DNA from 2 places in the Kribbella sp. CA-247076 genome. Region 2 is predicted to be linked to the other one. Evidence: predicted binding sites of a transcription regulator. Region 2 holds the regulator's gene; the other holds the start of a gene.

Region 1 (14,605 bases), 3.4 Mb from region 2:
CGACCAGCGGTCGCACGGCCGGTCCGGGCGGTCGGCGAAGGAGAACGTCAGCATCGACCAGCTCGGCCGCGACCTGCACGGGATCCTCGAGGAGTTCGCGCCGACCGGTCCGGTGGTCCTGATCGGGCACTCGATGGGCGGCATGGCGATCATGGCGCTGGCCGAGCAGCATCCCGAGCTCTTCGGCGACCGGATCATCGGCGTCGGCCTCTGCTCCACCAGCGCGGGCGCGCTCGACCGGGTGCCGATCGTGTTCCCGGGCAAGGTCGGCATGCTGGCCCGCACCTTGGCGACGCCGACCGTGGCCGCGCTGGCCCGGATCCCCGACGTGGTCGAACGCAGCCGCAAGGCCGGCACGGACATCAGCTACCTGCTGACCCGCAAGTACTCGTTCGGCTCCGAGGTGCCGCCGGCGTTCACCGAGTTCGTCAACGAGATGATCGCGGCCACGCCGATCTCGGTGATCGCGGAGTTCTACCCGATCTTCGCGCTGCACGACAAGTACGACGCCCTGGAGCCGCTGCAGAAGGTGGAGTGCGTCGTGATCGGTGGCGACAAGGACCACCTGACCCCGTTCGAGCACGCCGAGGAGATCGTCCGGCACGTGCCCGGCGCGGAGCTGGTCGAGGTGAAGAACTGCGGCCACCTCGGCCTGATCGAGCACCACCGTGAGTTCACCGCCGCCCTCCTTGGCATGATCGAACGAGCCGAAACATCTCTACTAGGACATTCATGACCGACCTGCACGTCGTCGACGCCAGCGCCGAGCACGCGGACGAGATCGTCGGGGTGATCCACCACGCGTTCTCCGCCCGCCGGGTTCTCGACCCGCCGTCGACCGCACTGTCCGAGAACGCGGCCACCGTCACCGACGCGGTGACCAAGCACGGCGGCCTGCTGGTCCGCATCGACGGCAGCCCGGCCGGCGCGGTGCTGTTCGAGGAGTCGGGAGACACCCTCAACCTGCGCCGGGTCTCGGTCGACCCGCGGCACCAGGCCCGCGGGGTCGCGTCAGCGATGGTCGGGTGCGCCGAGGAGGTCGCCGTACGGCGAGGGCTCAGCCGGGTGCAGTTGATCGCCAGGGTCGAACTGCCGGACACCGTGGAATTCTGGCGGCGGCGAGGGTACTCCGTCGTCGAGCAGCACGACCCCAACCTGATCTACGCGAAGGCGATGCCGGTCGAGCTCACGGTGCCGACGGCCGACGACATGCGGGCGATCGGCGAGGAGCTCGCGGGCCAGCTGCGGGCGGGCGACGTCCTCGTCCTGTCGGGTGACCTGGGGGCAGGTAAGACGACGTTCACCCAGGGGCTCGGGGCCGGGCTGAAGGTGCGGGGTGACATCACCTCGCCGACGTTCGTGATCTCGCGCGTGCATCCGTCGCTCGCCGGTGGGCCGGCGCTGGTGCACGTGGACGCGTACCGGATCGGCGGGATCGCCGAGCTCGACGACCTCGACCTGGACGCCAGCCTGGAGGACGCGGTCACGGTGGTCGAGTGGGGTCACGGGCTCGCCGAGACGCTGGCCCCGGACCGGCTCGACATCGTGGTGACCCGCGGCGACGACGACACCGACGAGACGCGCGAGATCAGGATCACGCCGGTGGGCCCGCGCTGGGCGGCGTCCGGCATCCGCGTGTCCGTGCTCAGCACCTCGGCGCGGCCGCCTGCTTTGGAGAACTACTGATGCTGCTTGCTTTCGACACCTCGAGTGCCGCGGTCACCGTCGCGCTGGCCGACCCGGTCAGCGGGGAGATCCTGGCGTCGTCCACGACCGTCGACGCGCTGCGCCACGGCGAGCTGCTCGCGCCGGCGATCGCCTCGGCGCTGGAGACCGCGGGCGCGACGCCGCGCGAGCTGACCAGGATCGCGGTCGGGGTCGGGCCGGGCCCGTTCACCGGGCTGCGCGTCGGCCTGGTGACCGCTCGCACGATGGCCGACGTACTCGGGATCGAGGTCGCCGGCGTGTGCAGCCTCGACCTGCTGGCCCGGCAGTCCGAGTTGACGCTGCCGGTCGCCGTGGCGACGGACGCGCGGCGCAAGGAGGTCTACTGGGCGCTGTACGACGGTCCGGCCGCGAACGGGAGCCGGCGCCGGCTGGAAGGACCGGCGGTCGACCGGCCCGCCGACGTCGCGCACGTGCTGTCCGGCCTGCCGGTGATCGGTCGTGGCGCCGTGCTGTACGGCGACGTGCTGGGGGTCGCGGACGTCGACGTCGCCGAGTACCCGTCGGCCGAGGTGCTGGCGACGGGCGTGGTGACCGGGACGCTCGACGTGGTCGGGCCCGAGCCGCTCTACCTGCGCCGTCCGGACGTCACGCTGTCCGGCGGACCCAAGAGCGTGCTGCCGAAGTGAGACCTGCCATTCGGCCGGCCACCGTGGACGACCTGCCCGCGGTGGTTGCGCTGGACAAGGTGTGCTTCGGCGCGGAGGCGTGGAGTACGGTCTCGTGGACGACCGAGTTCGACCGGCTGTCCGACGACCGGGCCATCCTCGTCGCGGACGAGGGCGACCTGGTCGGGTATGTCGTCCTGCTGGTGCCGCCGGTCGCGCCGGACGTGGTCGAGTTGCTGCGGATCGCGGTCGCCCCGGCCGGGCGCCGGACCGGGATCGGCGGTCAGTTGACGACGGCGGCGCTGGCGCGGTGCGCGGGCCGGACGGTGATGCTGGAAGTTGCTGAGGGCAATGAAGCGGCCCGGGGTCTCTACCAGGCCTTCGGATTCGAGGAGATCAGCCGGCGGCGCGGGTACTACGCCGGTGGCGAGGATGCGGTGATCATGCGGTGGCGGGAGGACAAGTGACAGGCAACGAGCCCCTCATCCTGGGGATCGAGACGTCGTGCGATGAGACCGGGGTCGGCATCGTCCGCGGGCAGACGCTGCTCGCCGACGCGATCGCGTCGAGTGTCGAGGAGCACGCCCGGTTCGGCGGCGTCGTACCGGAGGTCGCGAGTCGCGCGCACCTGGAGGCGATGGTCCCGACGATCCGGCGGGCCTGCGAGACCGCGGGCATCAAGCCGACGGACGTGGACGCGGTCGCGGTCACCAGCGGTCCCGGCCTGGCCGGTGCGCTGCTGGTCGGGGTCGCCGCGGCCAAGGGCCTGGCGCTCTCGCTCGACAAGCCCTTGTACGGCGTGAACCACCTTGCGGCCCACGTCGCCGTCGACACGCTGGAGCACGGTGACCTGCCGAAGGGCTGTGTCGCCATGCTGGTGTCCGGCGGGCACTCGTCGTTGCTCGCGGTCGAGGACATCACCGAAGGTGTGCAGCCGATGGGCAGCACCATCGACGACGCCGCGGGCGAGGCGTTCGACAAGGTCGCGCGGGTGCTCGGCCTGCCGTTCCCGGGTGGCCCATATGTCGACAAAGCGGCGCGTGACGGCGGTGACCGGCTGTACGTGACCTTCCCGCGCGGCCTGACCTCGCAGCGGGACCTCGAGCGGCACCGCTTCGACTTCTCCTTCTCCGGTCTGAAGACCGCGGTCGCCCGCTGGGTCGAGGCTCGCCGCCGCGACGGCGAGGACGTGCCGGTGAACCACGTGGCCGCCGCCTTCCAGGAGGCGGTCTGTGACGTGCTCACCCGGAAAGCGATCGACGCGTGCAAGGACCGTGGTTTCGAGCACCTGCTGATCGGCGGCGGGGTCGCGGCGAACTCGCGGTTGCGCGCGATGGCGGAGGAGCGGTGCGCCGAGGCCGGCATCGCCGTCCGCGTGCCGCGACCGGGGTTGTGCACGGACAACGGCGCGATGGTCGCGGCGCTCGGTTCGGAGCTGGTGCGGGCCGGGAAGACGCCGTCGCCGCTCGGGCTGCCGGCCGACTCGTCGATGCCGATCACCGAGGTGCTGAACACGTGAGATGGACCGGGCCGGACGGCTTCGAGGCCGACGACTCCACGGACCGCGTCGACGTCGACGTCGTCCACGGCTTTCTGAGTACGTCGTACTGGGCGGAGGGGTTCCCGCGGGACGTCGTCGAGCGGTCGATCGCCGGTTCGCTGAATCTCGGGGTGTACGCCGCGGACGGGACGATGGTCTCGTTCGCGCGGATGGTGACGGACCGGGCGACGTTCGCCTGGTTGGCCGACGTGTTCGTGCTGCCGGAGTACCGGGGGCACGGGCTCGGGCGGTTCGTCGTGTCCACGCTGCTCGAGCACCCGGACCTCAGGGGTGTCCGTCGGACGATGCTGGCGACCGCGGACGCGCACGAGCTCTACCGCAGCTACGGGTTCGCCGGGCTCGAGGACCCGGACCGGATGATGGTCATCCGCCGCGATCCGGCGGAGCTGTACGGCCGCCGATGACGCGTCCGGGGATGGATCTGGTCCGGCCGCCGGCCGGGGCGACGGACCTGGTGCTGCTGGCGCACGGCGGGATGGAGAACTCGCAAGCCGTCCCGCAGTCGTGGCAGCCGCCGATCCTCCGGATGTGGCCGTTCGCCTGGGCGGTTCGCACGGCCGTGCCGGCGGCTGCGATCGGCTTGATGCGGTACCGGTACCGCGGATGGAACGGCGTGGCCGCGGATCCTGCCGTCGATCTCCGGACGGTGCTCGACGACCTGCCGCCGGTGATTCGCCGGGTGGTGCTGATCGGGCACTCGATGGGTGGGCGAGCCGTGGTCGCGGCCGGCGATCACCCACGGGTGGCGGGAGTGCTGGCGCTGGCGCCGTGGCTGCCGCCCGGTGAGCCGCTCACCGCGCTGCGGCCGCCGATCACCCTCGCCCACGGCACCGAGGACACCATCACCGACCCACGTGCCACCGCCGCCTACGCCGAGCGCCTACGGTCCGCCGGAACTCCGGTCAGGTTCTTCCAACTCGCCGGTGAAACCCACCCCATGCTCCGCCGTCACAACGACTGGAACACCCTGGTCGCCGACTTCACCACCGCAGCTCTCGCAACACCATCGACTGCGGCCGGCGCCAATCAATCCCCGGAGCCGCCTGCTCAATCCCCCGAGCCGCCCGCTCAATCCCCCGAGCCGCCCGCCAACCCGTTTCCCGGACCCGGCGCTGCGCCGTCCTCTGGGCCGGACGACCGTGACGTGCTGCTTCCGCGGTCCGGGCGGTCCTCGACCGCGGGTGCGGTGTTGTCCATCGCGGTGGCGCGGCTTCGGCTGCCGGTGGTCGCGCGCTGCAGTGCGGGGAAGGGCACGGCAGCGGGCAAAGACCTGGGGTGACTGCGCCGCTTGATCCCCAGGTGAACGGCCAGCGGCCAACCGGTTCGCCTGGAACTCTGCCCGAGCGAGGTGAACGCGCGACCTCAGCCGCGTGACCGATTAGTGGCGAGCCCTCGGGAGACTGCAGCAGCAGACGCAGCACCTCGCCCACCGGAAGTCTCCCGAAGGCCCGCACGTAGGATCGATCATATGTTCGACTGTACTCACAGCGCAACTCGGCGACAGGAATAGGCCACCGCGTCCCGGCCGATGCGGGTGACGATCAACGTAGCCGTCGCCGATCCCTTGGGCGACAGCTTCTTCCGGAGCTGTGCCGGGTCCACATCCACCCCACGCTTCTTGATCTCGAGCGTCCCGATCCCGTTCGCGCGAACCCAGGCCCGCAGCGCCTTCTCCTTGTACGGCAGCTCTTCCACCACCTCGTACGCCGACGCGAGCGGCGTCGGCACCAACTCCGCCGCAGTGACGTAAGCGATCCGCGGATCCAGCAACCACCCGTCAACCGCAGCCGCGACCGCAGTCACCAGTCCAGCCCGTACGACGGCTCCGTCCGGCTCGTAGATGTACCTCGCTGCCGGACCGCTCTCAGCCTCCGGCGCCTCGGTCACCGAAGCCCCACTCGGCAGCAGCGTCGCCCGCCGATCAACACCCGCGTACAAGTGACCGGACCACAGCGCGGCCTCCTTGACCTCACCGGCGTCGCTGATCCACTCTGCCTCGACCCCATCCGGTACGGCGTCGTGCGGGATGCCCGGTGCGACCTTGACACACGCAGTCCGTCCCAGCAGTGCGGTCACGAAGCTCCACGGCGGCGAGTAGGCGTTGTGGTCGAACACCCGTCGGCCGTCCGCACGCCGCGCCGGGTCCGCGAACACCACGTCGTACGGCGAGAGGTCGAAGGACTCGGCGTCGCCGACCACGACCTCACCGGGCAGCTCAAGGGCCCTCAGGTTCGCGCGGGCGGCCTGCGCGGTGGCAGGGTCGCGTTCGACGCCGGTGACTCTCAGACCGGCGCGGGCGGCGCTGATGAGGTCGCCGCCGATGCCGCAGCCCAGGTCGACCACACTGCTGCCCGGCAACGTGGCCGCGATCCGTGCGGCTCGGTGCGCGCCGACTGTGCTGCGGGTGGCCTGCTCGAGGCCGTCCGGGGTGAAGTACATCCGGGCCGCGTCCGGGCCGAACTTGGCGACGGCGCGGTGGCGCAACGAGGCCTGCGTGACCGCGGTGGTCACCAGCGTGGCGTCGTACCGCCGGCGAAGTTTCTCGACGAGTTGGAGCTCCCGGCCCGGCTGGTAGCTCGCACAGGCATCGGCGAGGACGTCCGCGCCGGGGCCGTCGAGCAGGCCGGTGACTGTCACCCCGCCACTTTAGAGGGGGCTCGAGCAGCCCTTGCTCCAGCTACGGGTCGCCATCGAGTAGAGCCGCCAGTTCATCGCCGAGCGGGTCTTCGGGCCGTAGATGCCGTCGGCGACCAGCTTGTGCCTGCGCTGGACCATCCGGACCACCGCGCGGGTGTTGCCGCCGTAGACGCCGTCGACAGCGAGCTTGGTGCCGTAGCAGAAGTTCAGGTTGCGCTGGAGGACGCGGATCGCGGTGTCCGGGTCGCCGGATGCCGAGGAGCCGCGATACGGGTCGTCGCCGTACATCAGGTTGCAGTACGTGCTGGCGGCGCCGTACACGGACGGCATCGGGATGCCCCAGGTGCGGTTGACCGGCACGAGCATCGCCGAGCGGCACTGCGTCAGCGCGGCCGCCGCGGAGGCGCGGCTTGTGTCGGCCGCCTGGTCGGCAGCGACCTGCGGCGGTGGGCCGACGGCCGGGGCGCCCGCGCTCGGGGCCGGCTGATCCTTGGCGGCGCCGGCGGCCACGGCCCCGACGGCGAGTGCGCCGGCCGCGGCGAGGACGGCCACGGTGCGGCCGGACAGCTTGGGCAGTGACGGGAAGCTGATGGCCATGGGCACTCCTCCGACCCTGGTCCCGCGGGCAGTCGGGACGCCGTACAGAGAACCGTCGCACGACGACCTCCGCCAGGCCAGGGCTCGACCACGATCCGTACTCGAACGGTCACAACATCGCCGGACCCGGTGAAGTCTGGCACTCGAGTTGACCGAGTGCTAATCGCGGCCTAGATTCGGTGTTGGCACTCTCCGGTGGAGGGTGCCAGCGGTCCGGCCCTTGACCCCCGCGACGGCAGGGGAGCGCGACCACCCGAGAAGCACAGACAAGCGAATCGACCGTGGAGGTCAGCAAGTGTCGGTCACGATCAAGCCGCTCGAGGACCGCGTCCTCGTCGCGCCGCTCGAAGCCGAGCAGACCACGAAGTCCGGCCTGGTGATCCCGGACACCGCCAAGGAGAAGCCGCAGGAGGGCGAGATCCTCGCCGTCGGTCCGGGCCGGATCGACGACAACGGCAACCGCGTCCCGCTGGACGTCGCCGTGGGTGACAAGGTCATCTACTCCAAGTACGGCGGCACCGAGGTCAAGTACGACGGCCAGGACTACCTGATCCTGGGCGCCCGCGACATCCTCGCAGTCGTCAGCAAGTGACGACCGCTCGCTGTTCCTGACCGACACCGCCCCGGTGCCGCACACCGGCGCCGGGGCGGAGTCGATCCGGCGCCCGGAGTCTCACTCCGGGGACGACCGGGTCCGGAAGGTGCCCGGACCGGCCGGCGATCGGCCGGCGGAGACCCGCCGCGCGACCAGCGCCGCGGACGACCGCCGCCGTCCGTCCGGACGGTGCGAGCACCGGCTGGGTCCGGTGGGGCGGCCCGCCGAGGCCGGGGAGACATCTCCGGCGGAGGCCGGCACGCCGGCGCCGGAGGGGCAGCAGTGGATCGGATCCGGCTGACCGCAACGAAGAAACATTCAGAGAGGGACTGGTTTTACCCATGCCGAAGATCCTCGAGTTCGACGAGAACGCGCGGCGCGCGCTGGAGCGCGGCGTCGACAAGCTCGCGAACACGGTGAAGGTGACGCTGGGGCCGAAGGGCCGCTACGTCGTCCTGGACAAGAAGTGGGGCGCCCCGACCATCACCAACGACGGTGTCACCGTCGCCCGTGAGGTCGAGCTGGACGACCCGTTCGAGAACCTTGGTGCGCAGCTGACCAAGGAGGTCGCCACCAAGACCAACGACATCGCCGGTGACGGCACCACCACCGCGACGGTGCTGGCGCAGGCGCTGGTGCACGAGGGCCTGCGGGCGGTCGCCGCCGGCGCCAACCCGATGGGCCTCAAGCGTGGCATCGAGGCGGCCGTCGAGGCCGTGTCCGCCAAGCTGGTCGACACCGCCCGCGCGGTGGACGACAAGGGCGACATGGCGCACGTGGCCACCATCTCCGCCCGGGACGCCGAGATCGGCGCCCTGATCGCGGACGCGTTCGACAAGGTCGGCAAGGACGGTGTGATCACCGTCGAGGAGTCGAACACCTTCGGGACCGAGCTCGAGTTCACCGAGGGCATGCAGTTCGACAAGGGCTACATCTCGCCGTACTTCATCACCGACGCCGAGGCCGGCGAGGCGGTGCTGGAGGACCCGTACATCCTGATCCACCAGGGCAAGATCTCCGCGATCGCGGACCTGCTGCCGCTGCTGGAGAAGGTCGTGCAGTCCGGCAAGACGCTGCTGATCATCGCCGAGGACGTCGAGGCCGAGGCGCTGTCCACCCTCGTGGTGAACAAGATCCGCGGCAACTTCACCTCGGTCGCCGTCAAGGCGCCGGGCTTCGGTGACCGCCGCAAGGCGATGCTGGAGGACCTGGCCGCGCTGACCGGCGCGCAGGTCGTCGCCCCGGAGGTCGGGCTGAAGCTCGACCAGGTCGGCCTCGAGGTGCTCGGTTCGGCCCGCCGGATCGTGGTCTCGAAGGACAACACCACGGTCGTCGAGGGCGCCGGCAAGTCCGACGACATCGAGGCCCGGGTCAACCAGATCAAGGCCGAGATCGAGCGCACCGACTCCGACTGGGACCGCGAGAAGCTGCAGGAGCGGCTGGCCAAGCTGGCCGGCGGCGTCTGCGTGATCAAGGTCGGCGCGGCCACCGAGGTCGAGCTGAAGGAGAAGAAGCACCGGATCGAGGACGCCGTGTCCGCGACCCGGGCCGCGATCGAGGAGGGCATCGTGGCCGGCGGCGGTTCCGCCCTGGTGCACGCGGCCACCGTCCTGGACGACAGCCTGGACCTCGAAGGTGACGAGGCCACCGGTGTCCGGATCGTCCGCAAGGCAATCGTCGAGCCGCTGCGCTGGATCGCCGAGAACGGCGGCTACGAGGGCTACGTCGTGACCTCGAAGGTCGCGGAGCTCGAGTCCGGCAGCGGCTTCAACGCTGCCACCGGCGAGTACGGCGACCTGCTCGCGCAGGGTGTCCTGGACCCGGTCAAGGTGACCCGGTCCGCGCTCGCGAACGCCGGCTCGATCGCCGCGCTGCTGCTGACCACCGAGACCCTGGTGGTCGACAAGCCCGAGGAAGAGGAGCCCGCCGCGGCCGGTCACGGCCACGGTCACGGCCACTGATCCTCAGGTCGTAACCACAGGAACCGCCCGCTGGTCCACGGACCAGCGGGCGGTTTCTTGCGCCACCGGTGTGATTGGGTTGCCGGGTGGCCGAGATTCGGGAGCGCGCGGACGCGGACGTCGCGACGTGCGTCGAGCTGTTGCGGGACGTGCACGACCTGGCCGGGTATCCGGTCAACTGGCCGGCGGATCCGCGCCAGTGGCTGACCCCGGTCGAAGGCCTCGGCTGCTGGGTGGCCGAGGTCGACGGACGGGTAGTCGGGCACGTGGCTCTGACGGCCGACGGGCCGGACGGTGCGCAGGTCGAGCGGTTGTTCGTGGACCCGAAGGCAACCCGGGCCGGTGTCGGCCGGCAGTTGCTCGCGCACTGCGTGACTATGGCCGCACAGTTCGGGCGGAGGCTGTCGCTCGAGGTGGTCGACCAGCCGGGCGCCGCGGCGATCGCGCTGTACCGGCGGGCGGGCTGGCGGGAGACCGGCCGGACCCCGATCGACTGGGGTGGCGACCGTGCCTCCCACCTCCTCCACTTCGAACCCCCGGAGTGAATACGCTCCTGGGATGGAGCTGACGGCATCCGCGCTGGTCGACGAGCTGCGGTCGCACGCTCGTCCGGACGAGCGTCCGCAGAAGCACTACCACGGCTCGGCCGGCGTTCTCGGCGTACGGATGGGCACACTCTTCGACGTGGCCAAGCGGTTCACCGCGATGCCGTTGACCGAGGTGGACCGGCTGCTCGACGTCGCGGAGTACGAACCGCGGCTGGCGGCGTTCTGCGTGCTGGACTTCAAGGTACGCAAGACGAAACTGCCGGCCGAGGAGCGTCGCGGCTGCTACGAGCTCTACCTCGGCCGGCACCATCGCATCGACAGCTGGGACATGGTCGACCGGGCCGCGCCGCGCGTCGTCGGCAGCTACCTGCTCGACAAGCCGCGTACGCCGCTGTTCGAGCTGGCCCGATCGGCCGATCCACTTCGCCGGCGTACGGCGATGACCGCGCCGCTCGCGTTCACCGGCGCCGGCGATCCCGACGCACTGGCCGACCTGTTCGCGCTGGCGGAGCTGCTCGTCGACGACACCGACCCGGTCGTGTCGAAACCTGTCGGCATCGCGCTCAAGTACGCCGGCACCGCCGACGAGCCCGCCCTGCGCGCCTTCCTCGATCGGTACGCCGACCGCATGCCCCGGCCCGCCCTCCGGTACGCCGTGGAGAAACTCGATCCGGCCGTCCGCCTGACCTACCTGAGCTGAGGTCCCGCAGATCTCCCCGTACGTACGGGCGGGTAGTGACAGATCGTGATGAAAAGTCCGGGGTGATCACGAATTGCCACTAGGCAAGAGAAGATGAGAGCCGTACCATCTTTCAGGCTGACCGGTCCAACACGAGGGGGCGAGGGGTGACCGAGGTCCAAGTACCGCACACCCACGACCGGGTCGAGCTCAGGGATCTAGCCGCGCTTGCGAGCGGAGGCGACCGGACAGCTCTCAACGACCTGCTCACACGGGTGCGTGCCGTGGCCCACCGCTACGTGCGGTCGAGGCTCTGGACGTACCCAGGCGGCGCCGACATGGTCGACGACGTCGCACAGGAAGTCTGTGTCGCGGTATTCGGCGCACTCGGCCGGTACCGTGACGAGGGGAGGCCCTTCGAGGCGTTCGTCTACGGCATCGCGGCCCGCAAGGTCGCCGATGCCCAGCGTGCGTTCGCAGTGGCCGACGTCTCGACGCCGGAGCTGCCGGACGGTGCGGACGACGCGCCGACGCCGGAGGAGCACGCGGTGCGGGACTCAGAGGTCCAGCACGCGATGGGGCTGCTGGAGAAGTTGCCGGAGAAGTTGCGGGAGATCCTGCGGCTCCGGGTGGTAGCGGGGATGTCAGCCGAGGAGACCGGCCGGGCACTGGGGATGACACCGGGGGCGGTGAGGGTCGCACAACATCGAGCGTTGAACACGCTCAGGGGGTTTGTGGGGCATGAGGCAGGGCTGGAACGAGGAGCAGGGGAGGGGCATCATGGCTGACCGTTTCGACCTCGACGCGATCGACGCCGATGACGCACTACTCGACCTGCTGGCCGCTGGTGGGGAGTCCGCGCGGACCGCGGGTGAGCAGGACCCGGCCGTGAAGCTGCTGGCCGATCTGCGGCTCGCCGTGGAGGTCGAGGACGAACTACCGGTCGAGACGATCGACGACCCGGAGAGCTTCCTGGCGCGCTGCGCGGCGCTCAACCCGGTGACGGACCCGTTCGCCCGCAAGGTGGCGACCCGCGGTCTGGCACTCGGCGTCGCCGCGGTCGCCGCGCTGTCGGTCTCCGGCGTCGCGGCGGCCGTCACCGGCGACCCGCTGTCGCCGTACGAGAAGGTCATCGAGAAGATGGTCGACGCGGTCCGCCCGCAGACCAGCTTCCCGACCGAACAACTCGACGGCATGCCGGTCGTCGACAAGACCAAGATCGTCAAGGTCGCGAAGGACTACCAGAAGAAGCAGGACGAGCGGAAGAAGGCCGAGCAGCAGACGGCGGACAAGCAGGAGCCGGTCCCGCCGGCGTCCGTCGTGCAGCAGGCGCTGCCCGAGGTGCTTCAGCGCATGCTGCCGGAGGTGGAGAAGCCGACCGTCAAGACGGCACCTCCGGTTGCGCCGACGACGCCCGCGCCCGAGCAGACCGAGGACGGGACGACCGAGGAGAAGCCGGCCGACGACCCGACCAAGGAGCCGACGGGCGAGCCGACCGAGGAGCCGACGCAGGAGCCGTCGGAGCCGCCGGTCACCACACCGCCGCCCGCGGAGCCGTCCGACCCGCCGGCCACGCCGGAGCCGTCGGACCCGCCGCCGACCACGACTCCGCCGCCGAACAACGAAGAGACCGGGGAGACCGGTACCAACCCGACGACCACGCCGACGGCGCCGTCGGGTGGGGACACCGGGTCGGACCAGGGGTCGGACACGGGGACCGGGGAGTCCGGGGACGACGCGCCGTCGCAGGAGCAGCCGCCGGCCGGTGACACCAAGCCGATCGAGGACGCCCCCGACGACAACCCGCCCGCCGACGAGAAGCCCGCGGACGAGCAGAAGCCGGCCGACGAGCAGAAGCCGGGGGGCGACCGGCGGGAGCCGGTGAAGGCTTCGTTGACGGAGTTGCTGGAGAAGGTCCTGCCGACGCCGACCGGTGCGCCGGTCGAGGTGCCGGGGGCGACGAAGTTCTTCGGCAACGCGAAGGCCGAGGGCAAGCACTCCAGCGGCAAGGTGACCACCGGCTCGGTCAAGAAGGCGTACGCCAAGGGCAAGCACTCCAGCGGCCGGTACGCCGAGGGCAGGCACGCCGCGATCGCCCGCGCCCACGGCTCGACCGCGTCGTCCGACGTACTGAAGATCCTGGGCGTCGTCAACAAGCCGACGAACTGATCACTCCGCGTACCCGTCCGGCACCGCCCGGGCGGGTACGTCGTACTCTCCGGAAGCCCCCGCCTGTGGACAGGCGATTCGGGCGACCGGGAGGCGGCGGCATAGGATGGTGTCCCGTTCTCGCCGTGTAAAGGTGCTCGTTTTCCTCATGGACATCACCCCCGCTGGAGTTCCCGACAAGTTCGCCGTCCTCGGTCTCACCTTCGACGACGTGCTGCTGCAGCCCAACGAGTCCGACGTCATCCCCTCCGAGGCGAACACCCGGTCCCGGGTGAGCCGCAACATCGAGGTCAACATCCCGCTGTTGTCCAGCGCGATGGACACCGTCACCGAGGCGCGGATGGCGATCGCCATGGCCCGCCAGGGCGGCCTCGGCGTGCTGCACCGCAACCTGTCGATCGAGGACCAGGCCCAGCAGGTCGACCTGGTCAAGCGGTCCGAGTCCGGCATGATCGCTCAGCCGATCACGATCGGCCCGGACGCGACCATCGGCGAGGCCGACGCGCTCTGCGGGCAGTACCGGATCTCCGGCGTCCCGGTGGTCGACGACGCCGGCGTCCTGGTCGGCATCGTGACGAACCGGGACATGCGGTTCGAGAACGACCTTTCCCGGCCGGTCCGCGAGGTGATGACCCGGCAGCCGCTGATCACCGGCAAACAGGGCATCTCCGCCGACGACGCGATGGCGCTGCTCAGCCGGCACAAGGTGGAGAAGCTGCCGCTGGTCGACGACGCCGGCAAGCTGACCGGCCTGATCACGTTGAAGGACTTCGTCAAGCGCGACAAGTTCCCGCTGTCCACCAAGGACGCGACCGGCCGGCTGCGGGTCGGCGGCGCGATCGGCTTCTTCGGTGAGGCGTACAAGCGGGCGATGACGCTGGTCGAGGCCGGCGTCGACGTGCTCGTGGTGGACACCGCGCACGGTCACTCCCAGGCGCAGCTGGAGATCATCCGCAAACTCAAGGCCGACCCGGCCACCCGCGGCGTCGACGTGGTCGGCGGCAACGTCGGCACCCGCGCCGGTGCGCAGGCGCTGGTCGACGCGGGCGCGGACGGCGTCAAGGTCGGCGTCGGCCCGGGCTCGATCTGTACGACGCGGGTCGTCTCCGGCGTCGGCGTACCGCAGGTCACGGCGATCTACGAGGCCTCGCTGGCGTGCAAGCCGGCCGGTGTGCCGGTGATCGGCGACGGCGGCCTGCAGTACTCCGGTGACATCGCCAAGGCGCTCGTGGCCGGGGCGGACACGGTCATGCTGGGCTCGCTGCTCGCCGGGTGCGAGGAGTCGCCGGGCGACCTGGTGTTCATCAACGGCAAGCAGTTCAAGGCCTATCGCGGGATGGGGTCGCTCGGTGCGATGCAGTCCGGCGGCCTGCGCAAGTCGTACTCCAAGGACCGCTACTTCCAGAGCGACGTCGGCTCGGACGAGAAGCTGATCGCCGAGGGCGTCGAGGGCCAGGTCCCGTACCGCGGCCCGCTGTCGGCCGTGGCCCACCAGCTGATCGGCGGCCTGCGGCAGTCGATGTGG
Region 2 (14,605 bases):
GGACGGTCCCCTCGGCGCCGCCGGTCACCTTCCACGAGCCGACCAGGCGGTCGAGCGCGCGCAGCGCCGCGGTGGGCTCCGGCTGCTCGGCGGCGTAGGCGGTGGTGTCGTCAGCGGCCTGGTCGCGAATGTCCTCGGTCATCACAGTGCTCCTTCTCGGTGGTCTGCGTCCCCAGCGGCCGCAGTCACCGACACCTCGGAGCGAGGACGAGGTTTTCCACATTCGCTTGCTGTGATCCACGTCACATCCACGGCACGTCAAAACCACGAAGCGGCGACCGAGGTAGCTGTGTTCATGGAACGTGTCCGTGGAGCACACGATGGTGGTGCGGTACGCCGCGCCTCTCCCCGAAGGAGCGCCCGATGAAGTTCATCCTGCTGGGTTACACCCCTGCCGCCAGTTGGGACGCGGCTACCGCCGACTCCGCCTCCGAGGAGGCGATGGCCGCGTTCGCGACGTACCAGAAGTTCGAGGCCGAGCTGCGTGCGACGGGGGAGTTCGTCACCAGCGAGGGGCTCGGGCATCCGGTGATGACCACGACCGTGCGGAAGACCGACGCCGGCGTGGTCGCGACCGACGGGCCGTTCGCCGAGCTGAAGGAGGTGCTGGCCAGCTTCGCCGTGCTCGACTGCGCCAGTCACGACCGGGCCGTCGACATCGTCAGCCGGATCGTGGAGATCCTCGGCGAGCCCATCGAGATCCGGCCGATCATGGGCGAGGACTTCACGAGCTGATGGCAACGACCGACCCGGACCACGCCATCGAGGACCTGCTGCGCGAGGAGGCGCCGCAGGTCCTCGGGGCGCTGGTCCGCAAGTTCAGCCGGTTCGACATCGCCGAGGACGCGGTCCAGGAGGCCCTCCTCGTGGCCAGTCGCCGCTGGCCGGACGAGGGGATCCCGGCGGAGCCTCGGAGCTGGCTGATCCGGGTCGCCTATCGCCGGATGATCGACATGGTCCGCTCCGAGCAGGCCGCCCGGCGCCGCGAGCAGGAGGCCGGCCTGGCGGATCCCGCCGTACTCGCGGGCCCGGCGCCGGCTGTCGTCGACTACGACGACAGCCTGCTTCTGCTTCTCCTCTGCTGCCACCCGGCTCTGAGCCAGACCTCCCAGGTGGCCCTCACGCTGCGCGCGGTCGGCGGCCTGACCACCACCGAGATCGCGCACGCGTACGGCGCGGCCGAATCGGCCATGGGGACGCGGATCAGCCGGGCCAAGCAGCGCCTCAAGCAGTCGGGCGCCCGGTTCGAGCCACCGAGCGCCGACGACCTGCCGGCCCGGATCGACGCGGTGATGACGGTTCTGTACCTCGTCTTCAACGAGGGGTACACCGCGAGCAGCGGCGACCGGCTCGAACGGGTGGAGCTGACCGAGGAGGCGATCCGGCTCACCCGGATGCTGCACCGCTTGCGGCCGGACGACGCCGAGGTCACCGGCCTGCTCTCGCTCATGCTGCTCACCCAGTCCCGGCGAGCGGCTCGCGCCGAATCCGGCGGCGAACTCGTCCCGCTCGACGAACAGGACCGCTCGAGGTGGGACCGCGAGCTGATCGACGAAGGCATCGCCCTGATCGAGTCCGTCTGGCCGGCCGGGAACGTCGGCCCGCACCAGTTGCAGGCGGCGATCGCCGCCGTGCACGCGCAGGCGACGACCGCGGCGGAGACCGACTGGCCGCAGATCGCCGCGCTCTACCTCTGGCTGGAGCGATTGTTGCCGACCGACCCCATCAGCCTGAGCAGGGTGGTGGCGGTCGCCAAGGCGTACGGACCGACCCGCGGCCTCGCGCTCCTCGACGACCTCGAACGGACCCACAAGTTCTCGGAGAACCCACTCACCCGCCACCGCGAACTTTCCGTCCGGGCACACCTGTTGGAGGAACTCGGTGACCTGCCCGCGGCCCGGGCCGCGTACCGGTCGGCCGCCGACCTGACCGACAACGAGGTCGAACGGGCCTATCTGCTCGGCCGCGCCGACGATCGCTAGAACATCGGCGCCGCGCTCCGCTCACGAGCCGGGGCGAACCGCGTCAACAGCAGATAGGTCAGGAACCCGGCCACCAGCCCGACCGCCCACGAGTAGTCGTACAGCGGCTTGAGGAACGGGATCAGGCCGTCCTCCGGGAACGGGCCGGCGCCCGGGTTGGAGTAGGCGCCGCCGACCGCGAGCAGCGAGCCGAGCACGGTCGCGACCACGGCCCGCCAGTTCCACCCGGCGGCGTACCAGTAGCGGCCACTGGGCTGGTAGAGGTCGGCCAGGTACAGGTTCGTCCGGTCGATCAGCCAGTAGCCCGCGATCAGTACGCCGGCCACGGACGCGAGCAGGCCGCCGTAGAAACCGAGCCAGGTGAAGATGTAGATCGACGGATCCGAGATCAGCCGCCACGGCTGGATGAGGATGCCGATGACGCCGGTGACCAGGCCGGCGGTGCGGTAGTTCAGCAGCTTCGGGACGGCGTTCGAGAAGTCGTACGACGGACTGACCACGTTCGCGGCGACGTTGGTGGTCATCGTCGCGAGGATCGCGATCACCAGGCCGAAGACCACCACGACCGGGTTCTCGAACCGGGCGGCGAGGACGACGGGGTCCCAGATCGCCTCGCCGTACACGACGACGGTGCCGGAGGTGGTGATGATCGACATGATCGCGATCAGCGACATCGTCGTCGGCAGGCCGAGCGCCTGCCCGAGCGCCTGCTGCTTCTGGCTCCCGCCGAACCGGGTGAAGTCCGGCATGTTCAGCGACAGCGTGGCCCAGAAGGCGATCATGCCCATCAGCGACGGCGCCGCGATCCGCCAGAAGTCGGCGCCCCAGCCCAGCTGCGACGGCTGGTCGAGGATCGGGCCGAGACCGCCGGCCTCGGCCACCACCCACACCATCAGGGCGAGGAAGCCGACCAGGACGAGCGGCGCGGCCCAGCTCTCGAACGACCGCAGGGCCTCGATCCCGCGCCAGATCAGCAGCATCTGGATCACCCAGAAGAAGGCGAAACTCAGCCACAACGTCCAGGCGTGGCCGCCGATCGCCGACGCGTTGGTCCAGCCGTCCCCGGCGAGCTTGCCGACGATCACGTAGATCGCCTGGCCGCCGACCCAGGTCTGGATCCCGAACCACCCGCAGGCGATGAACGCCCGCAGCAGCGCCGGCAGGTTCGCGCCGCGCAGCCCGTAGAACGCCCGGGCGAACACCGGGAACGGGATCCCGTACTTCGTCCCCGCGTGACTGTTCAGCAGCATCGGCACCAGGACGACGAGGTTCCCGACGGTGATGACCAGGAACGCCTGCAACCAGTTCATACCGAGCTGGACGAGCCCCGCGGCGAGCAGGTAACTCGGGATGTTCAGCGCCATCCCCATCCACAGGGCGGCGTAGTTGTACGTCGTCCAGTTGCGCTCCGGCAACCGGGTCGGGGCGAGCTCCGCGTTGCCGTACGGGCTGTTCGCCACCGCGTCGGGATCGGTCAGTTCGATTCGGCCGTCGGGATGCACGGTCTGCTCAGCAAGGGCCATCGGTCCCACCACCCCATCCGGTTCAGGACGACTGCTTCGCAACAAGTTGCGCTCTGGCAGGACGTCCTGTCAACGGACAACTACCTATGGCTCGAGGCAGGGGTCCATCAGGGTCCGAGCAGGGGGAGGGTCGGGCGGCGGGGAGTGCCGAGGGCCTCGTAGCCGCGCTTGATCGCGTCCTGCAGGTGCTCGAGCGGCCAGGGCCAGTCGTCGGTGTGCTTCAGCGCGTCCGCCAGCGACGTACCACCGTGGTGCAGCCCGGAGATCGTGTTCGCGACCGTGCCGAGGTCGCCGGCCTGCGCGCGGACGAACTCGGCGTCCACGACCGCGCCGTGACCGGGGACCACCTTCGACGTCTCGGACAGCATGCCGATCACGCGGTCGATCGTGTCCGGCCACTCGAGCGGGAACGAGTCCTCGCCGTACGACGGCGGCGCGGACTCCTCGATCAGGTCGCCGAGGAAGAACACGTCCACATCGGGTACGACGACGACCGTGTCGCCGGACGTGTGCGCGTTGCCCAGATGCAGTAGTTCGACCCGGCGATCACCCAGGTCGATCACCTTCGCGACCGAGAACGTCGTACCGGCCAGGTCCTCCTCGGCGGCGGCGTTCTCGTGCAGGTAGACGGTGGCCTCGGCGAACACGCTGTTGCCGACCACGTGGTCGAAGTGGGCGTGCGTGTTCACCACCCAGCGGACCGGTTGGTCGGTGAGCTCGCGGATGTGGGTCGCGAGCTCCTCGGCCTGTTCGGTGGTGGCCCGGGTGTCGATCACGAGGGCGCCGTCGCTGCCGGCGACGACGCCGACGTTGAGGTCCCATTCGTCGTACCGGCGGACCCAGGTCCGGTCCGCGATCTCCACCCACGCACTCATGGCCTCGACACTACTTGCTGAGTACGTCGCCCCTGACCACCTGGTCGCGGTCGACGTCCCGGAGCACGAGGCCGACGTTCTCACCGGCGTTCGCGACGTCGACGACCTTGCGGAACATCTCGATCCCGGTCACCTCGGTCTGCAGCAGCGGCGTACCGGCCCGGCTGATCAGCACCTGGTCGCCGACCCCGACCGTGCCGGCGGTCACCCGCCCCGTCACGACCGTCCCCCGGCCGGTGATCGAGAACACGTCCTCGACCGTCAGCCCGAACGCACCCGTCGGTACGACGTCCTGCGGCCGGGTCACGTGGTCGGTCGGCCGTTCGCTGTCGCGCTTCCAGAACTTCCAGCCCATACGGCTGACCCTAGTGCGTCTTCCGGCCGGTGGAATCGCACTTGAAGGCCGGTCGGGCGGGGCTTAGTGTCACGGTGGCGGGGCGCAACTTTTCCGAGCTCGACATCGAAACTTTCGAAGGGCGGACGGCGTGACGACACGACGTGCACTGGTGGTCCGGGGCGGTTGGGAAGGGCACTCGCCGGTCGAGGCGACCGAGCTGTTCATCCCGTACCTGCGGGAGAACGGCTTCGAGGTGACCGTCTCCGACACGACCGAGAGCTACCTCGACCTGGACGGCGTCGACCTGGTGCTGCAGTGCGTCACGATGAGCGAGATCGAGCCCGAGCACTTCAAGGGCCTGGACGCGGCGATCCGCAAGGGCACCGGGTTCGCCGGCTGGCACGGCGGCATCTGCGACTCGTTCCGCAACAACGCCGACTACAGCTTCGTCACCGGCGGTCAGTTCATCTCGCACCCGCACGGCTTCACCGACTACCGGGTCGACATCGTCCCTGAGCAGACTGGGCACCCGATCGTCGAGGGCATCAAGCACTTCGACGTCCACACCGAGCAGTACTACGTCCACTACGACCCGACGAACACCGTGCTCGCGACCACGACCTTCCGCTCGCACCCGGACTTCCCGTGGATCGAGGGCGCCGTGATGCCGGCCGTCTGGACCCGGACGTGGGGGGCCGGCAAGGTCTTCGTCTGCACCGTCGGCCACAAGCTGGACGACCTCGAAGTACCGGAGGTCCGGACCATCATCGAGCGGGGGCTGCTGTGGGCGAGCAAGTGACCGACGCAGTGACCCGCATCGGCATAGTCGGCACCGGCGTCATCTCGGGGACCTACCTCGACCACCTGGCCAAGCTGCCCGGCGTCGAGGTGGTCGCGGTCGCCGACCTGGACGTGGCCCGCGCACAGGCGATCGCCGATCAGAACCCCGGCATCCGCGCGCTCCCGCCCGCCGAGCTGTACGCCGCGGACGACGTCGACCTCGTGGTCAACCTGACCATCCCGGCCGCGCACGCGTCCGTGCACCAGGCCGCGATGGAGGCCGGCAAGCACGTGTACGGCGAGAAGCCGCTGGCCGTCGACCGGGCCGAGGCCGAGCCCCTGCTCAAGTACGCCGCCGCGAACAACCTGCGCGTGGGCTGCGCGCCGGACACCGTGCTCGGCACCGGCACCCAGACCGCCCGGGTCGCGATCGACCGCGGCGACATCGGCGTACCGACGGCGGCGACCGCGTCCTTCGTCACGCCCGGCCACGAGCTGTGGCACCCGGCACCGGAGTTCTACTACCAACCCGGCGGCGGCCCGGTGCTCGACATGGGTCCGTACTACGTGACCAGTCTCGTCACCCTGCTCGGTCCGGTCCGTCGGGTCACCGCCCGCGCCGGACAGTCACAGCAGCAACGGAAGATCCACACCGGTCCGCGGGCCGGCGAGACCTTCGCGGTCGGGGTGCCGACGCACGTGACCGGCGTACTCGAGCACGAGTCCGGCGCGTTGACCAGCCTGCTGATGTCCTTCGACGTGTGGGCCGCCCGGCTGCCGCGGATCGAGGTGCACGGGACCGAGGGCAGCCTCTCTGTGCCGGACCCGAACGGCTTCGACGGCACGGTCGAGATCGCCACCGCCACGCAGCGCGACTGGACGCCACTGCCCGTCGCCGGTGGGTACGCCGGAGCCGGCCGGGGCGTCGGGGTCGCGGACATGGCCCGGGCGATCCGCAACGGCGAGCCGCACCGGGCCGATGGAGCACTGGCGTACCACGTGCTCGACGTACTGGAGTCCGTGCTGGAAGCGGCCGCCCAGGACCAGCCGGTGGACGTCGCGAGCACGGTCGAGCGGCCGGCCGCCGTACCGTTGGGGGCGTCTCCCGATCGTGCCTGACACGGCCTGAGACCCGCCCCACGCCGCAAGTCGGCACTGGCGGCTACTACGGCTCGGTAGACTGGCACTCGAATCATCGGAGTGCCAAGGTCGCCGAGAGAGGGTGGTGCGCGTGCTGGACGAACGCAAGCTGGATGTACTCCGCGCCATCGTCGAGGACTACGTGGCCACGCACGAGCCGGTCGGCTCCAAGACCCTGGTCGACCGGCACAACCTCGGCGTCTCGCCGGCGACCGTCCGCAACGACATGGCCGCGCTGGAGGAGGAGGGGTACATCACCCAGCCGCACACCAGCGCCGGCCGGATCCCGACCGACGCCGGCTACCGGCTGTTCGTCGACAAGCTGAGCACGGTCAAGACCCTGACCGCGGCCGAGAAGAAGGCGATCACTTCCTTCCTGGCCGGCGCGGTCGACCTGGACGACGTCGTCCGCCGGACCGTCCGGCTGCTCGCCCAGATCACCCGCCAGGTCGCGATCGTGCAGTATCCGTCGCTCAACCGGTCCAGCGTGCGGCACATCGAGGTGGTCACGATGACACCGCGCCGCCTGCTGCTGGTGCTGATCACCAGCACCGGCCGGGTCGAGCAGCGGATCGTCGAGCCGCCGCACGACGTCGACGAGCAGCTGATCGCGGATCTGCGGTCCCGGCTGAACACCGCGCTCGCCGGGCAGCGGCTGACCGAGGCGACCACCTCGCTGGCCGCGGTCACCGAGCTGTTCGCGCCGGCCGACCGGCCGCTGGTGGCGGCGATCGTCACCACGCTGCTGGAGGCGTTCACCGACGAGGTCGGCGAGCAGCGGATCGCGGTCGGCGGCGCGGCCAACCTGACCCGGTACGGCGACGACTTCGAGCGCAACGTGAAGCCGGTGCTGGAGGCGCTCGAGGAGCACGTGATCCTGCTCAAGCTGCTCGGTGAGGCGACCAATCCGCAGACCCTGACGGTCCGCATCGGGCACGAGAACCCGTACGAGGAGCTGGCCACCACCTCGGTGGTCGCGACCGGGTACGGGTCCAAGTCGGAGGCGCTGGCCACGCTCGGCATCGTCGGCCCGACCCATATGGACTATCCCAGCACGATGGGCGCCGTCCGCGCCGTCGCGCGCTACGTCAGCCAGATCCTGGCCGACTCATGACGACCACCACACCAACCCCCTGGCTTGGAGTATGAGCACCGACTACTACGCCGTCCTGGGCGTCAGCCGTGACGCGTCACCGGACGAGATCAAGAAGGCCTACCGCAAGCTGGCCCGCCAGTACCACCCGGACGTGAACGACTCCGAGGACGCGCACCACAAGTTCCAGGAGATCGGCCGCGCGTTCCAGGTGCTGAGCGACCCGCAGAAGCGGCAGTTGCACGATCTCGGCGGTGACCCGTTCGCGACCGCCGGCCCGGGCGGCGGGCCCGGCGGGTTCGGGCAGGCCTTCACGTTCACCGACATCATGGACGCCTTCTTCGGCCAGACCGGCGGGGCCACCCGCGGGCCGCGGCCGCGGACCCGGCGCGGCCAGGACGCGCTGATCCCGCTGCGGATCGACCTGGCCGAGGCCGCGTTCGGCACCACCCGCGAGCTGAAGGTCGACACTGCCGTACTCTGCCCGACCTGTTCGGGCTCGGGTGCGGCGGCCGGCTCCGAGCCGGTCACCTGCGACATCTGCCACGGCCGCGGCGAGGTCACCCACACCCAGCGGTCGTTCCTCGGAGAGGTCCGGACGATGCGCCCCTGCCCGAACTGCCGCGGCTTCGGCACGATCATCCCGAACCCGTGCGTCGAGTGCTCCGGCGACGGCCGGGTCCGCTCCCGTCGTACCGTCACCGTGAAGATTCCCGGCGGCGTGGACACCGGCACCCGGGTCCAGTTGTCCGGTCAGGGCGAGGTCGGCCCCGGCGGCGGCCCGGCCGGCGACCTGTACGTCGAGATCGAGGTCGAGCCGCACGACATCTTCACCCGCAACGGCGACGACCTGCACTGCACCGTCACGCTGCCGATGACGGCGGCCGCGCTCGGCACGACGATCGACCTGCCGACGCTGGAGGGCGAGACCACTCCGCTGGAGATCCGGCCCGGCACCCAGTCCGGTACGGCGATGACGCTGACGGCCCGCGGTGTCCCGCGGCTGCGGCACGCCGGCCGGGGCGACCTGATCGTCCAGGTGATCGTCGAGACCCCGACCAAGCTCGACGACAGCCAGGCCGACCTGCTCCGGCAACTGGCCGGCATCCGCGGCGAGGAGCGCCCGCAGGGCCAGGTCCAGGCCACCCACAAGGGCGTCTTCGGCCGCCTGCGTGACGCCTTCGGCGCCCACTAGGCGATGGGCGTCGCGGTCTTCTTCTGCGAGGACCTGTCGGGTGCCGAGCTGCGGCTGGAGGGTGCTGAGGGGCGGCATGCGGCGGTGGTCCGGCGGATCGGGCCGGGCGAGCGGGTCCGGCTGACCGACGGGCGCGGGGCGTGGGCCGAGGGGGCGGTGACGACCGCGTCCAAGGCCGGGCTGACTGTTGCCGTGGACAACCGTGGGGCCGTGGCCGCGAGCAGTCCGCGGCTGGTCGTCGTACAGGCGCTGCCGAAGGGGGAGCGGGCCGAGCTCGCGGTGGAGATGCTGACCGAGGTCGGCGCCGACGTGATCGTGCCGTGGAACGCGGATCGGAGTCAGTTCCGCGGCAATCCCGAGCGGTCGGCGAAGACGCTGGCGAAGTGGCAGGCGTGGGCGTTCGAGGCGAGCAAGCAGTCCCGCCGGAGCTGGTTCGCGGAGGTCACCCCGATTGCCACGACCGCGGAGGTCGCCCGCCTGGTGGCCGGCGCCGCGCTCCCCGTCGTACTGCACGAGGAAGCCAAGGTTCCACTTGCCTCGCTCGACGTCCCCACCGACGGCGACATCGTGATCGTCATCGGCCCCGAAGGCGGCATCACCCCCACCGAGCTCACCACCTTCGCCGTCGACCCCGTCCGCCTCGGCCCCACCGTCCTCCGCACCTCCACCGCCGGCGTGGCCGCCGCCGCAGCCCTCCTAACCCCCACCCGCTGGCGCTGACAACGGCCGAGGTTGTCGGTGGCTGTTGGTAGACCTGGTGTTCTGCCGTTCTGGCCGACCGAAGGAGGCCGCGATGCCGGACCGACCGCGTGTGGTGGTCAGCGTGGGAGCCAGCGTGGACGGGAAGGTCGCCCTCACCCGGGAGGCGATCCTGATGCATCCGCCGAGCTCGGCTCTGTGGGCAGCGATGACGCCGTACGCCGACGATCCGGTCTCGATCGACGTCCTCGAAGTGGTCAGGGAGCAGTACGGCTGCAACGCCGTACTCGAGGGCAGCGGCAGCCTGGTGGCCGAGGACGAGGTTCCGGAGGAGCTACCGGCGTACGACGGCGACACCGCCGAGCTCTACCAGCACTTCCTTCCGCCTGACATCACCGGACAGCCGTCGCCGCCGCACCTGTGGTTCACCGTCGTCGACAGTCGCGGACGAGTGCGCTGGACCGAGAAGCACGAGAACTGGGACGCCCTGGTCCTGGTGGCGCGGTCGACCCCACCCGACTATCTCGCCTACCTCCGTCGGGAACGAATCTGCTACCTCGTCGTCGGTGAGGACCAGGTAGACCTGACGCAGGCGATCGCGGCGATGGGGACCGAGCTCGGCGTCAGCTGTGTCCTGTCGAACGCGGGCGGCGGGCTCAACGGTGCATTGCTGCGGGCAGGTCTGATCGACGAGCTGCACCTGACGCTGGCGCCTGCGCTCATCGGCGGGCTAGGTACGCCGTCAGTCGTCGACGGACCGCCCCTGGCCGTCGGCGAGCAACCAACCCCGTTGCGGCTGCTCTCAGTGCACACCGACGCCGGTGGCTCCGTGCGCCTGCACTACACCGTCTCCCGCGACTGACGGTGCCGGCTACTTGAGGTGGAAGGTTTTGGTGTCGGTGGAGGTGGGGCGGCCGTCTTCGGCGGAGGGTTCGAAGACCTCGACGGTGTAGGTGCCGGGTGGGAGTTTCTCGACGACGAAGGCGAACGGAGTGAACTTGTAGGCCTCGCTCGTCTGTGTCGGGCCCTCGGCGACGACGCGGCCGGTCTTGGCGTTGAGGATCCGCCAGTTCAGGTGCGCTTCGTACGCCGAGCCGAGGCCGGTGACCTTGATCGGGGCGGTCGTCGCGGCGCCGTCCTCGGGCGAGGTGATCCAGATCAGTGCCTGCACGTCGGTCGACTTGGCCCGGGCGAGTGGGGTCGAGGTGTCGACCTGGCCGAAGAGCTTCGTCCCGGTCCGGCCCTGCTCGGTGACCTGGACCCGCTCGGTGTCGGCGGCCAGAGCGCCCTGCACGGTGTACACGAGTTGCTGGACCGCGACCTTCGCGGCGGCGGCGTCGAGACGGGTCCGTGGGAGCTGCTTGAAGTCGACGGTGACGAGTCCGGGGGACCGCGTGACCGAGTTGAGCTGGGCGCCGCGCCAGACGGAGTAGTAGTCCGGGTCACCGGGCTTCGCGGACGTCATGATCCGGACCGCCTCGGTGGCCGGGCGGCCCTTGACGTTGGCCCACGTCCGGTACAGCCGGACCTCACCGGCGCGGTTGGCGCCGACCCGGTCGCCGAGCCAGTAGACCGGGACGACCGCGCTCTTCACCACCTGCTCGGGCTTGCCGCCCAGCGTCGGCTCAGATGACGTCGGCGTCGTGGTGGGCGGCGTGGTCGGGGCTGGCGTGGGAGCGGGACTGGGCTCCGCGCCGGTCGCCGGAGCGGAGGAGAACGGCGCGCGGCTGGCGGAGGTCGTGGTGCTCGGGCTTCCGGCCAGCGGCTCGTCGCCGGCGTTGTCGTCCAGCACGGTGAACGCCCCGATCGCCGCGGCCGTGCCGATGGTGGCCGCGCCGGCGGTCAGGATCCAGGGACGTCGGCTGCCGGTACGACGCTGTCCGCGGACGCGGGCCTGGATCTCCGGCAGCGCGTCGGCCGGCTCCACCCGGTCGGCCTCCTCGGCCAGCGCCCGGCGCATCAACTCGTCGAACGGATCGTTCGGCTGCTGGTCGTTCATAGGTTCTGCTCCAGGAGCTGGCGGAGCGACTTGCTCGCCCGCGCGGCGTGGCTCTTCACGGATCCGCGGCTGATCCCCATCGTCTCGGCGATCTCCGCCTCGGACAGGTCGCCGTAGTACCGCAGCACCATCACGGTGCGCTGCTTCTCCGGCAGGGTGCGCATCGCCTCGATCACCCGGTCGGTCTCGACCGTCCGCAGGACGGCCTGCTCGGCGCTCGGCTCGTCCGGCAGTGAGCGGGGCGTGTGCTTGTCCACCACCACGAGATGACGCTGGCGGGAGCGGCAGCGGTTGACCACCGCCGTCCGCAGGTACGCGAGCGCCTTGTGCGGGTCGCGCAACCGGTGCCAGCGGGCGTGCATCGCGACGAACGCGTCCTGCACGATCTCCTCCGCCGTACCGGTGTCACGCAGCAGCAAGGCGCCGAGGCGGACCAGCGACGTGTAGTGCGCCGTGTAGACCGCCGTCAGCGCCTCGTCGGCATCCCACGAGGACTCGTGTGTCACGTCCTCTTCGTACACCAAAGCCGGTTGCGCCACGAAAAGACGACGCGAAGACCTCGTTCCAGGTTGACAACAGCGCTGCCCCCGGCGGGATGAGAACCTGACGGCATGAAGCAGCGCGGCGACGGCCACTGGTCGGGACATCGCGACATCACCCACGCCGCGGTCGCCCGGCTGTACCAGGAGCTGGACGGACCCGGCGGCAGGCTCCACGGCCTCCGGCAGCAGGAGTACGCCGAGGCGCTCGACAAGGCGCAGGCGTACATGGACCGCGCGGTCGGCGCCGGCGTGATCAAGAACTTCGCCGGGACCGGCCGGTCCGTCCCGTACGCCGGTCTCGGGCCGACCGGCCACTCGGCGTACGCGAACCCGAACGCCCAGCGCGAGCACTTCATGGCCGACCCGTACCGCCGCGGTGTGGACAACCTGGCCCTCAACACCGAGTACGTCTTCGAGGAGCTTGCCGCGGCGCACGGGTCGGCCGACGAGATCAAGCACCTCGGCGCCGCCGCGCACGCCCTCCAGGACAGCTACTCCGGCGCACACGCGTGGCGGGAGGAGTCTGTGTACGACGGGGATCCGACCGCTGCGGTGCAGTCGCTGCACGTGTTCACCCCTGCACATGCCGTGGGGATCGACGACGGCCGCAACACCCATTTCGACCAGTTCGACGAGCCGCCGGCGACCTCCGGGTCCACCCGGGCCGCGGTCGAGGCGACGTACCGGATGCTGCTGGCGCACGAGCTGAACCGGGAGAAGTCACCGCAGGAGGCGGCCCGGGCGCTGCGGGCCGATCTCGAACCGATGCTGAGGCCGTCCGCGACCGGCGTCACCGTGAACCTGAACCCGGGCCGGGAGTGGACCGCCGAGCGCAACCGGCGCCTCGCCCTCGAGCACGGCGTTCTGCGGCCGGGTCCGTCGGGTGGCGAGCTGTCCCGGCTGTCCGGCGTACTTGCGGCCAATCCGGCACCGAGCCGGCGAGGCGCTGCTCCGCCCGCCGAGGCGGCCGGGAAGCCCGCGGCGAGCGTGTCCCGGGGAATTACGCGTGAGGGTGTCGGACGAGGCGGCTAGCATGGGTGAGTCAGTCACCACCGGCATCAGGAGGAAGAGCCTGTCCAGGCCACGCAGTATCGAACCGGAGGCGCGCGCGAACGGCACCGTCGCCAACGCCGCCACCACCACGCAGGCGTCGCACAAGATCGTCGTGCCGAACAGCATCGACATGGTGGCCCTGCTCGGAGCCCGGGACGAGTTCCTCCGCATCGTCGAGAAGGAGTTCGCCGCCGACATCCTGGTCCGCGGCAACGAGATCACGCTCACCGGTGAGCCCGCCGAGCTGGCGCTGGCCGAGCGGCTGATCGACGAGCTGATCGCGGTGGTGCGGACCGGCCACGGGCTGACCGCGGACTCGGTCGAGCGCAGCATCGCGATGATCAAGGCGGCCACCGCCGAGAGTCCGCGCGACGTGCTCACGCAGAACATCCTGTCCAGCCGCGGCCGGACGATCCGGCCGAAGACGCTGAACCAGAAGCGCTACGTGGACGCGATCGACAAGAACACGATCGTGTTCGGCATCGGCCCGGCCGGCACCGGCAAGACCTATCTGGCCGTCGCCAAGGCGGTCCAGGCGCTGCAGGCCAAGGAGGTCAACCGGATCATCCTGACCCGGCCGGCCGTCGAGGCCGGCGAGCGGCTCGGCTTCCTGCCCGGCACGCTGTCGGAGAAGATCGACCCGTACCTGCGCCCGCTGTACGACGCCCTGCACGACATGCTGGACCCGGAGTCGATCCCGCGGCTGATGACCGCGGGCACGATCGAGATCGCTCCGCTGGCGTACATGCGCGGCCGGACCCTGAATGACGCCTACATCATCCTGGACGAGGCGCAGAACACCTCGCCGGAGCAGATGAAGATGTTCCTCACCCGGCTCGGCTTCGGCTCCAAGATGGTGGTCACCGGCGACGTCACCCAGGTCGACCTGCCGACCGGGACGAACTCCGGCCTCCGGGTCGTCCAGGACATCCTCGACGGCGTCCAGGACCTCGCCTTCTGCCGGCTGACCTCGCACGACGTCGTCCGGCACAAGCTGGTCGGCCGGATCGTCTCGGCGTACGAGACCTACGAAGGCAGCTCTGACACCAGCAGATGAACGTCGAGGTCAACAACGAGTCCGGGGTCGAGATCGACGCGAACGGACTGATGCGGCTGAGCCGGTTCGTGATGTCGTCGCTGCGGCTGCATCCGGAGTGTGAGCTGTCGATCAAGCTGGTCGACGAGGACACGATGGCGCGGTACCACGTCGAGTTCCTGGACCTGCCGGGTCCGACCGACGTGATGTCGTGGCCGATGGACGAGCTGCGACCGGGCTCCGGCGACACCGCCGACGACGCGGACCTCCCGCTCGGGCATCTCGGCGACATCGCGCTGTGCCCGACCGTGGCGGCCGCGCAGGGCGCCAAGGCCGGGCACGGCACCTGGG

The links. Region 2 encodes HrcA, which represses chaperone genes, less so after heat shock. Its sites were predicted from a motif close to TTGGCACTCGNNNNNNNCGAGTGCCAA; they were not measured.
Region 1: groES (co-chaperone GroES) is a predicted target of HrcA. The motif match lies at 7,265-7,291, and genes of this name have one in related genera.

What each region holds. Positions count from the first base shown of each region.
Region 1 covers NZ_CP192051.1:6,481,110-6,495,714, reverse strand. The annotation lists gene ACQPYZ_RS30815 (alpha/beta fold hydrolase) at 1-736, shown strand, start outside; gene tsaE (tRNA (adenosine(37)-N6)-threonylcarbamoyltransferase complex ATPase subunit type 1 TsaE) at 733-1,686, shown strand; gene tsaB (tRNA (adenosine(37)-N6)-threonylcarbamoyltransferase complex dimerization subunit type 1 TsaB) at 1,686-2,354, shown strand; gene ACQPYZ_RS30800 (GNAT family N-acetyltransferase) at 2,351-2,800, shown strand; gene tsaD (tRNA (adenosine(37)-N6)-threonylcarbamoyltransferase complex transferase subunit TsaD) at 2,797-3,852, shown strand; gene ACQPYZ_RS30790 (GNAT family N-acetyltransferase) at 3,849-4,298, shown strand; gene ACQPYZ_RS30785 (alpha/beta fold hydrolase) at 4,295-5,173, shown strand; gene ACQPYZ_RS30780 (class I SAM-dependent methyltransferase) at 5,377-6,531, opposite strand; gene ACQPYZ_RS30775 (peptidoglycan-binding domain-containing protein) at 6,541-7,128, opposite strand; gene groES (co-chaperone GroES) at 7,424-7,720, shown strand; gene ACQPYZ_RS30765 (hypothetical protein) at 7,755-8,024, shown strand; gene groL (chaperonin GroEL) at 8,065-9,684, shown strand; gene ACQPYZ_RS30755 (N-acetyltransferase family protein) at 9,771-10,229, shown strand; gene ACQPYZ_RS30750 (DNA alkylation repair protein) at 10,243-10,932, shown strand; gene shbA (RNA polymerase sigma factor ShbA) at 11,079-11,699, shown strand; gene ACQPYZ_RS30740 (hypothetical protein) at 11,692-13,080, shown strand; gene guaB (IMP dehydrogenase) at 13,229-14,605, shown strand, end outside.
Region 2 covers NZ_CP192051.1:2,383,147-2,397,751, forward strand. The annotation lists gene ACQPYZ_RS11505 (hypothetical protein) at 1-142, opposite strand, end outside; gene ACQPYZ_RS11510 (YciI family protein) at 364-735, shown strand; gene ACQPYZ_RS11515 (RNA polymerase sigma factor) at 735-1,982, shown strand; gene ACQPYZ_RS11520 (NCS1 family nucleobase:cation symporter-1) at 1,979-3,505, opposite strand; gene ACQPYZ_RS11525 (MBL fold metallo-hydrolase) at 3,613-4,380, opposite strand; gene ACQPYZ_RS11530 (EF-Tu/IF-2/RF-3 family GTPase) at 4,391-4,735, opposite strand; gene ACQPYZ_RS11535 (ThuA domain-containing protein) at 4,866-5,516, shown strand; gene ACQPYZ_RS11540 (Gfo/Idh/MocA family protein) at 5,513-6,616, shown strand; gene hrcA (heat-inducible transcriptional repressor HrcA) at 6,729-7,751, shown strand; gene dnaJ (molecular chaperone DnaJ) at 7,783-8,925, shown strand; gene ACQPYZ_RS11555 (16S rRNA (uracil(1498)-N(3))-methyltransferase) at 8,929-9,645, shown strand; gene ACQPYZ_RS11560 (RibD family protein) at 9,719-10,486, shown strand; gene ACQPYZ_RS11565 (Gmad2 immunoglobulin-like domain-containing protein) at 10,496-11,623, opposite strand; gene ACQPYZ_RS11570 (SigE family RNA polymerase sigma factor) at 11,620-12,129, opposite strand; gene ACQPYZ_RS11575 (hypothetical protein) at 12,235-13,197, shown strand; gene ACQPYZ_RS11580 (PhoH family protein) at 13,349-14,275, shown strand; gene ybeY (rRNA maturation RNase YbeY) at 14,272-14,605, shown strand, end outside.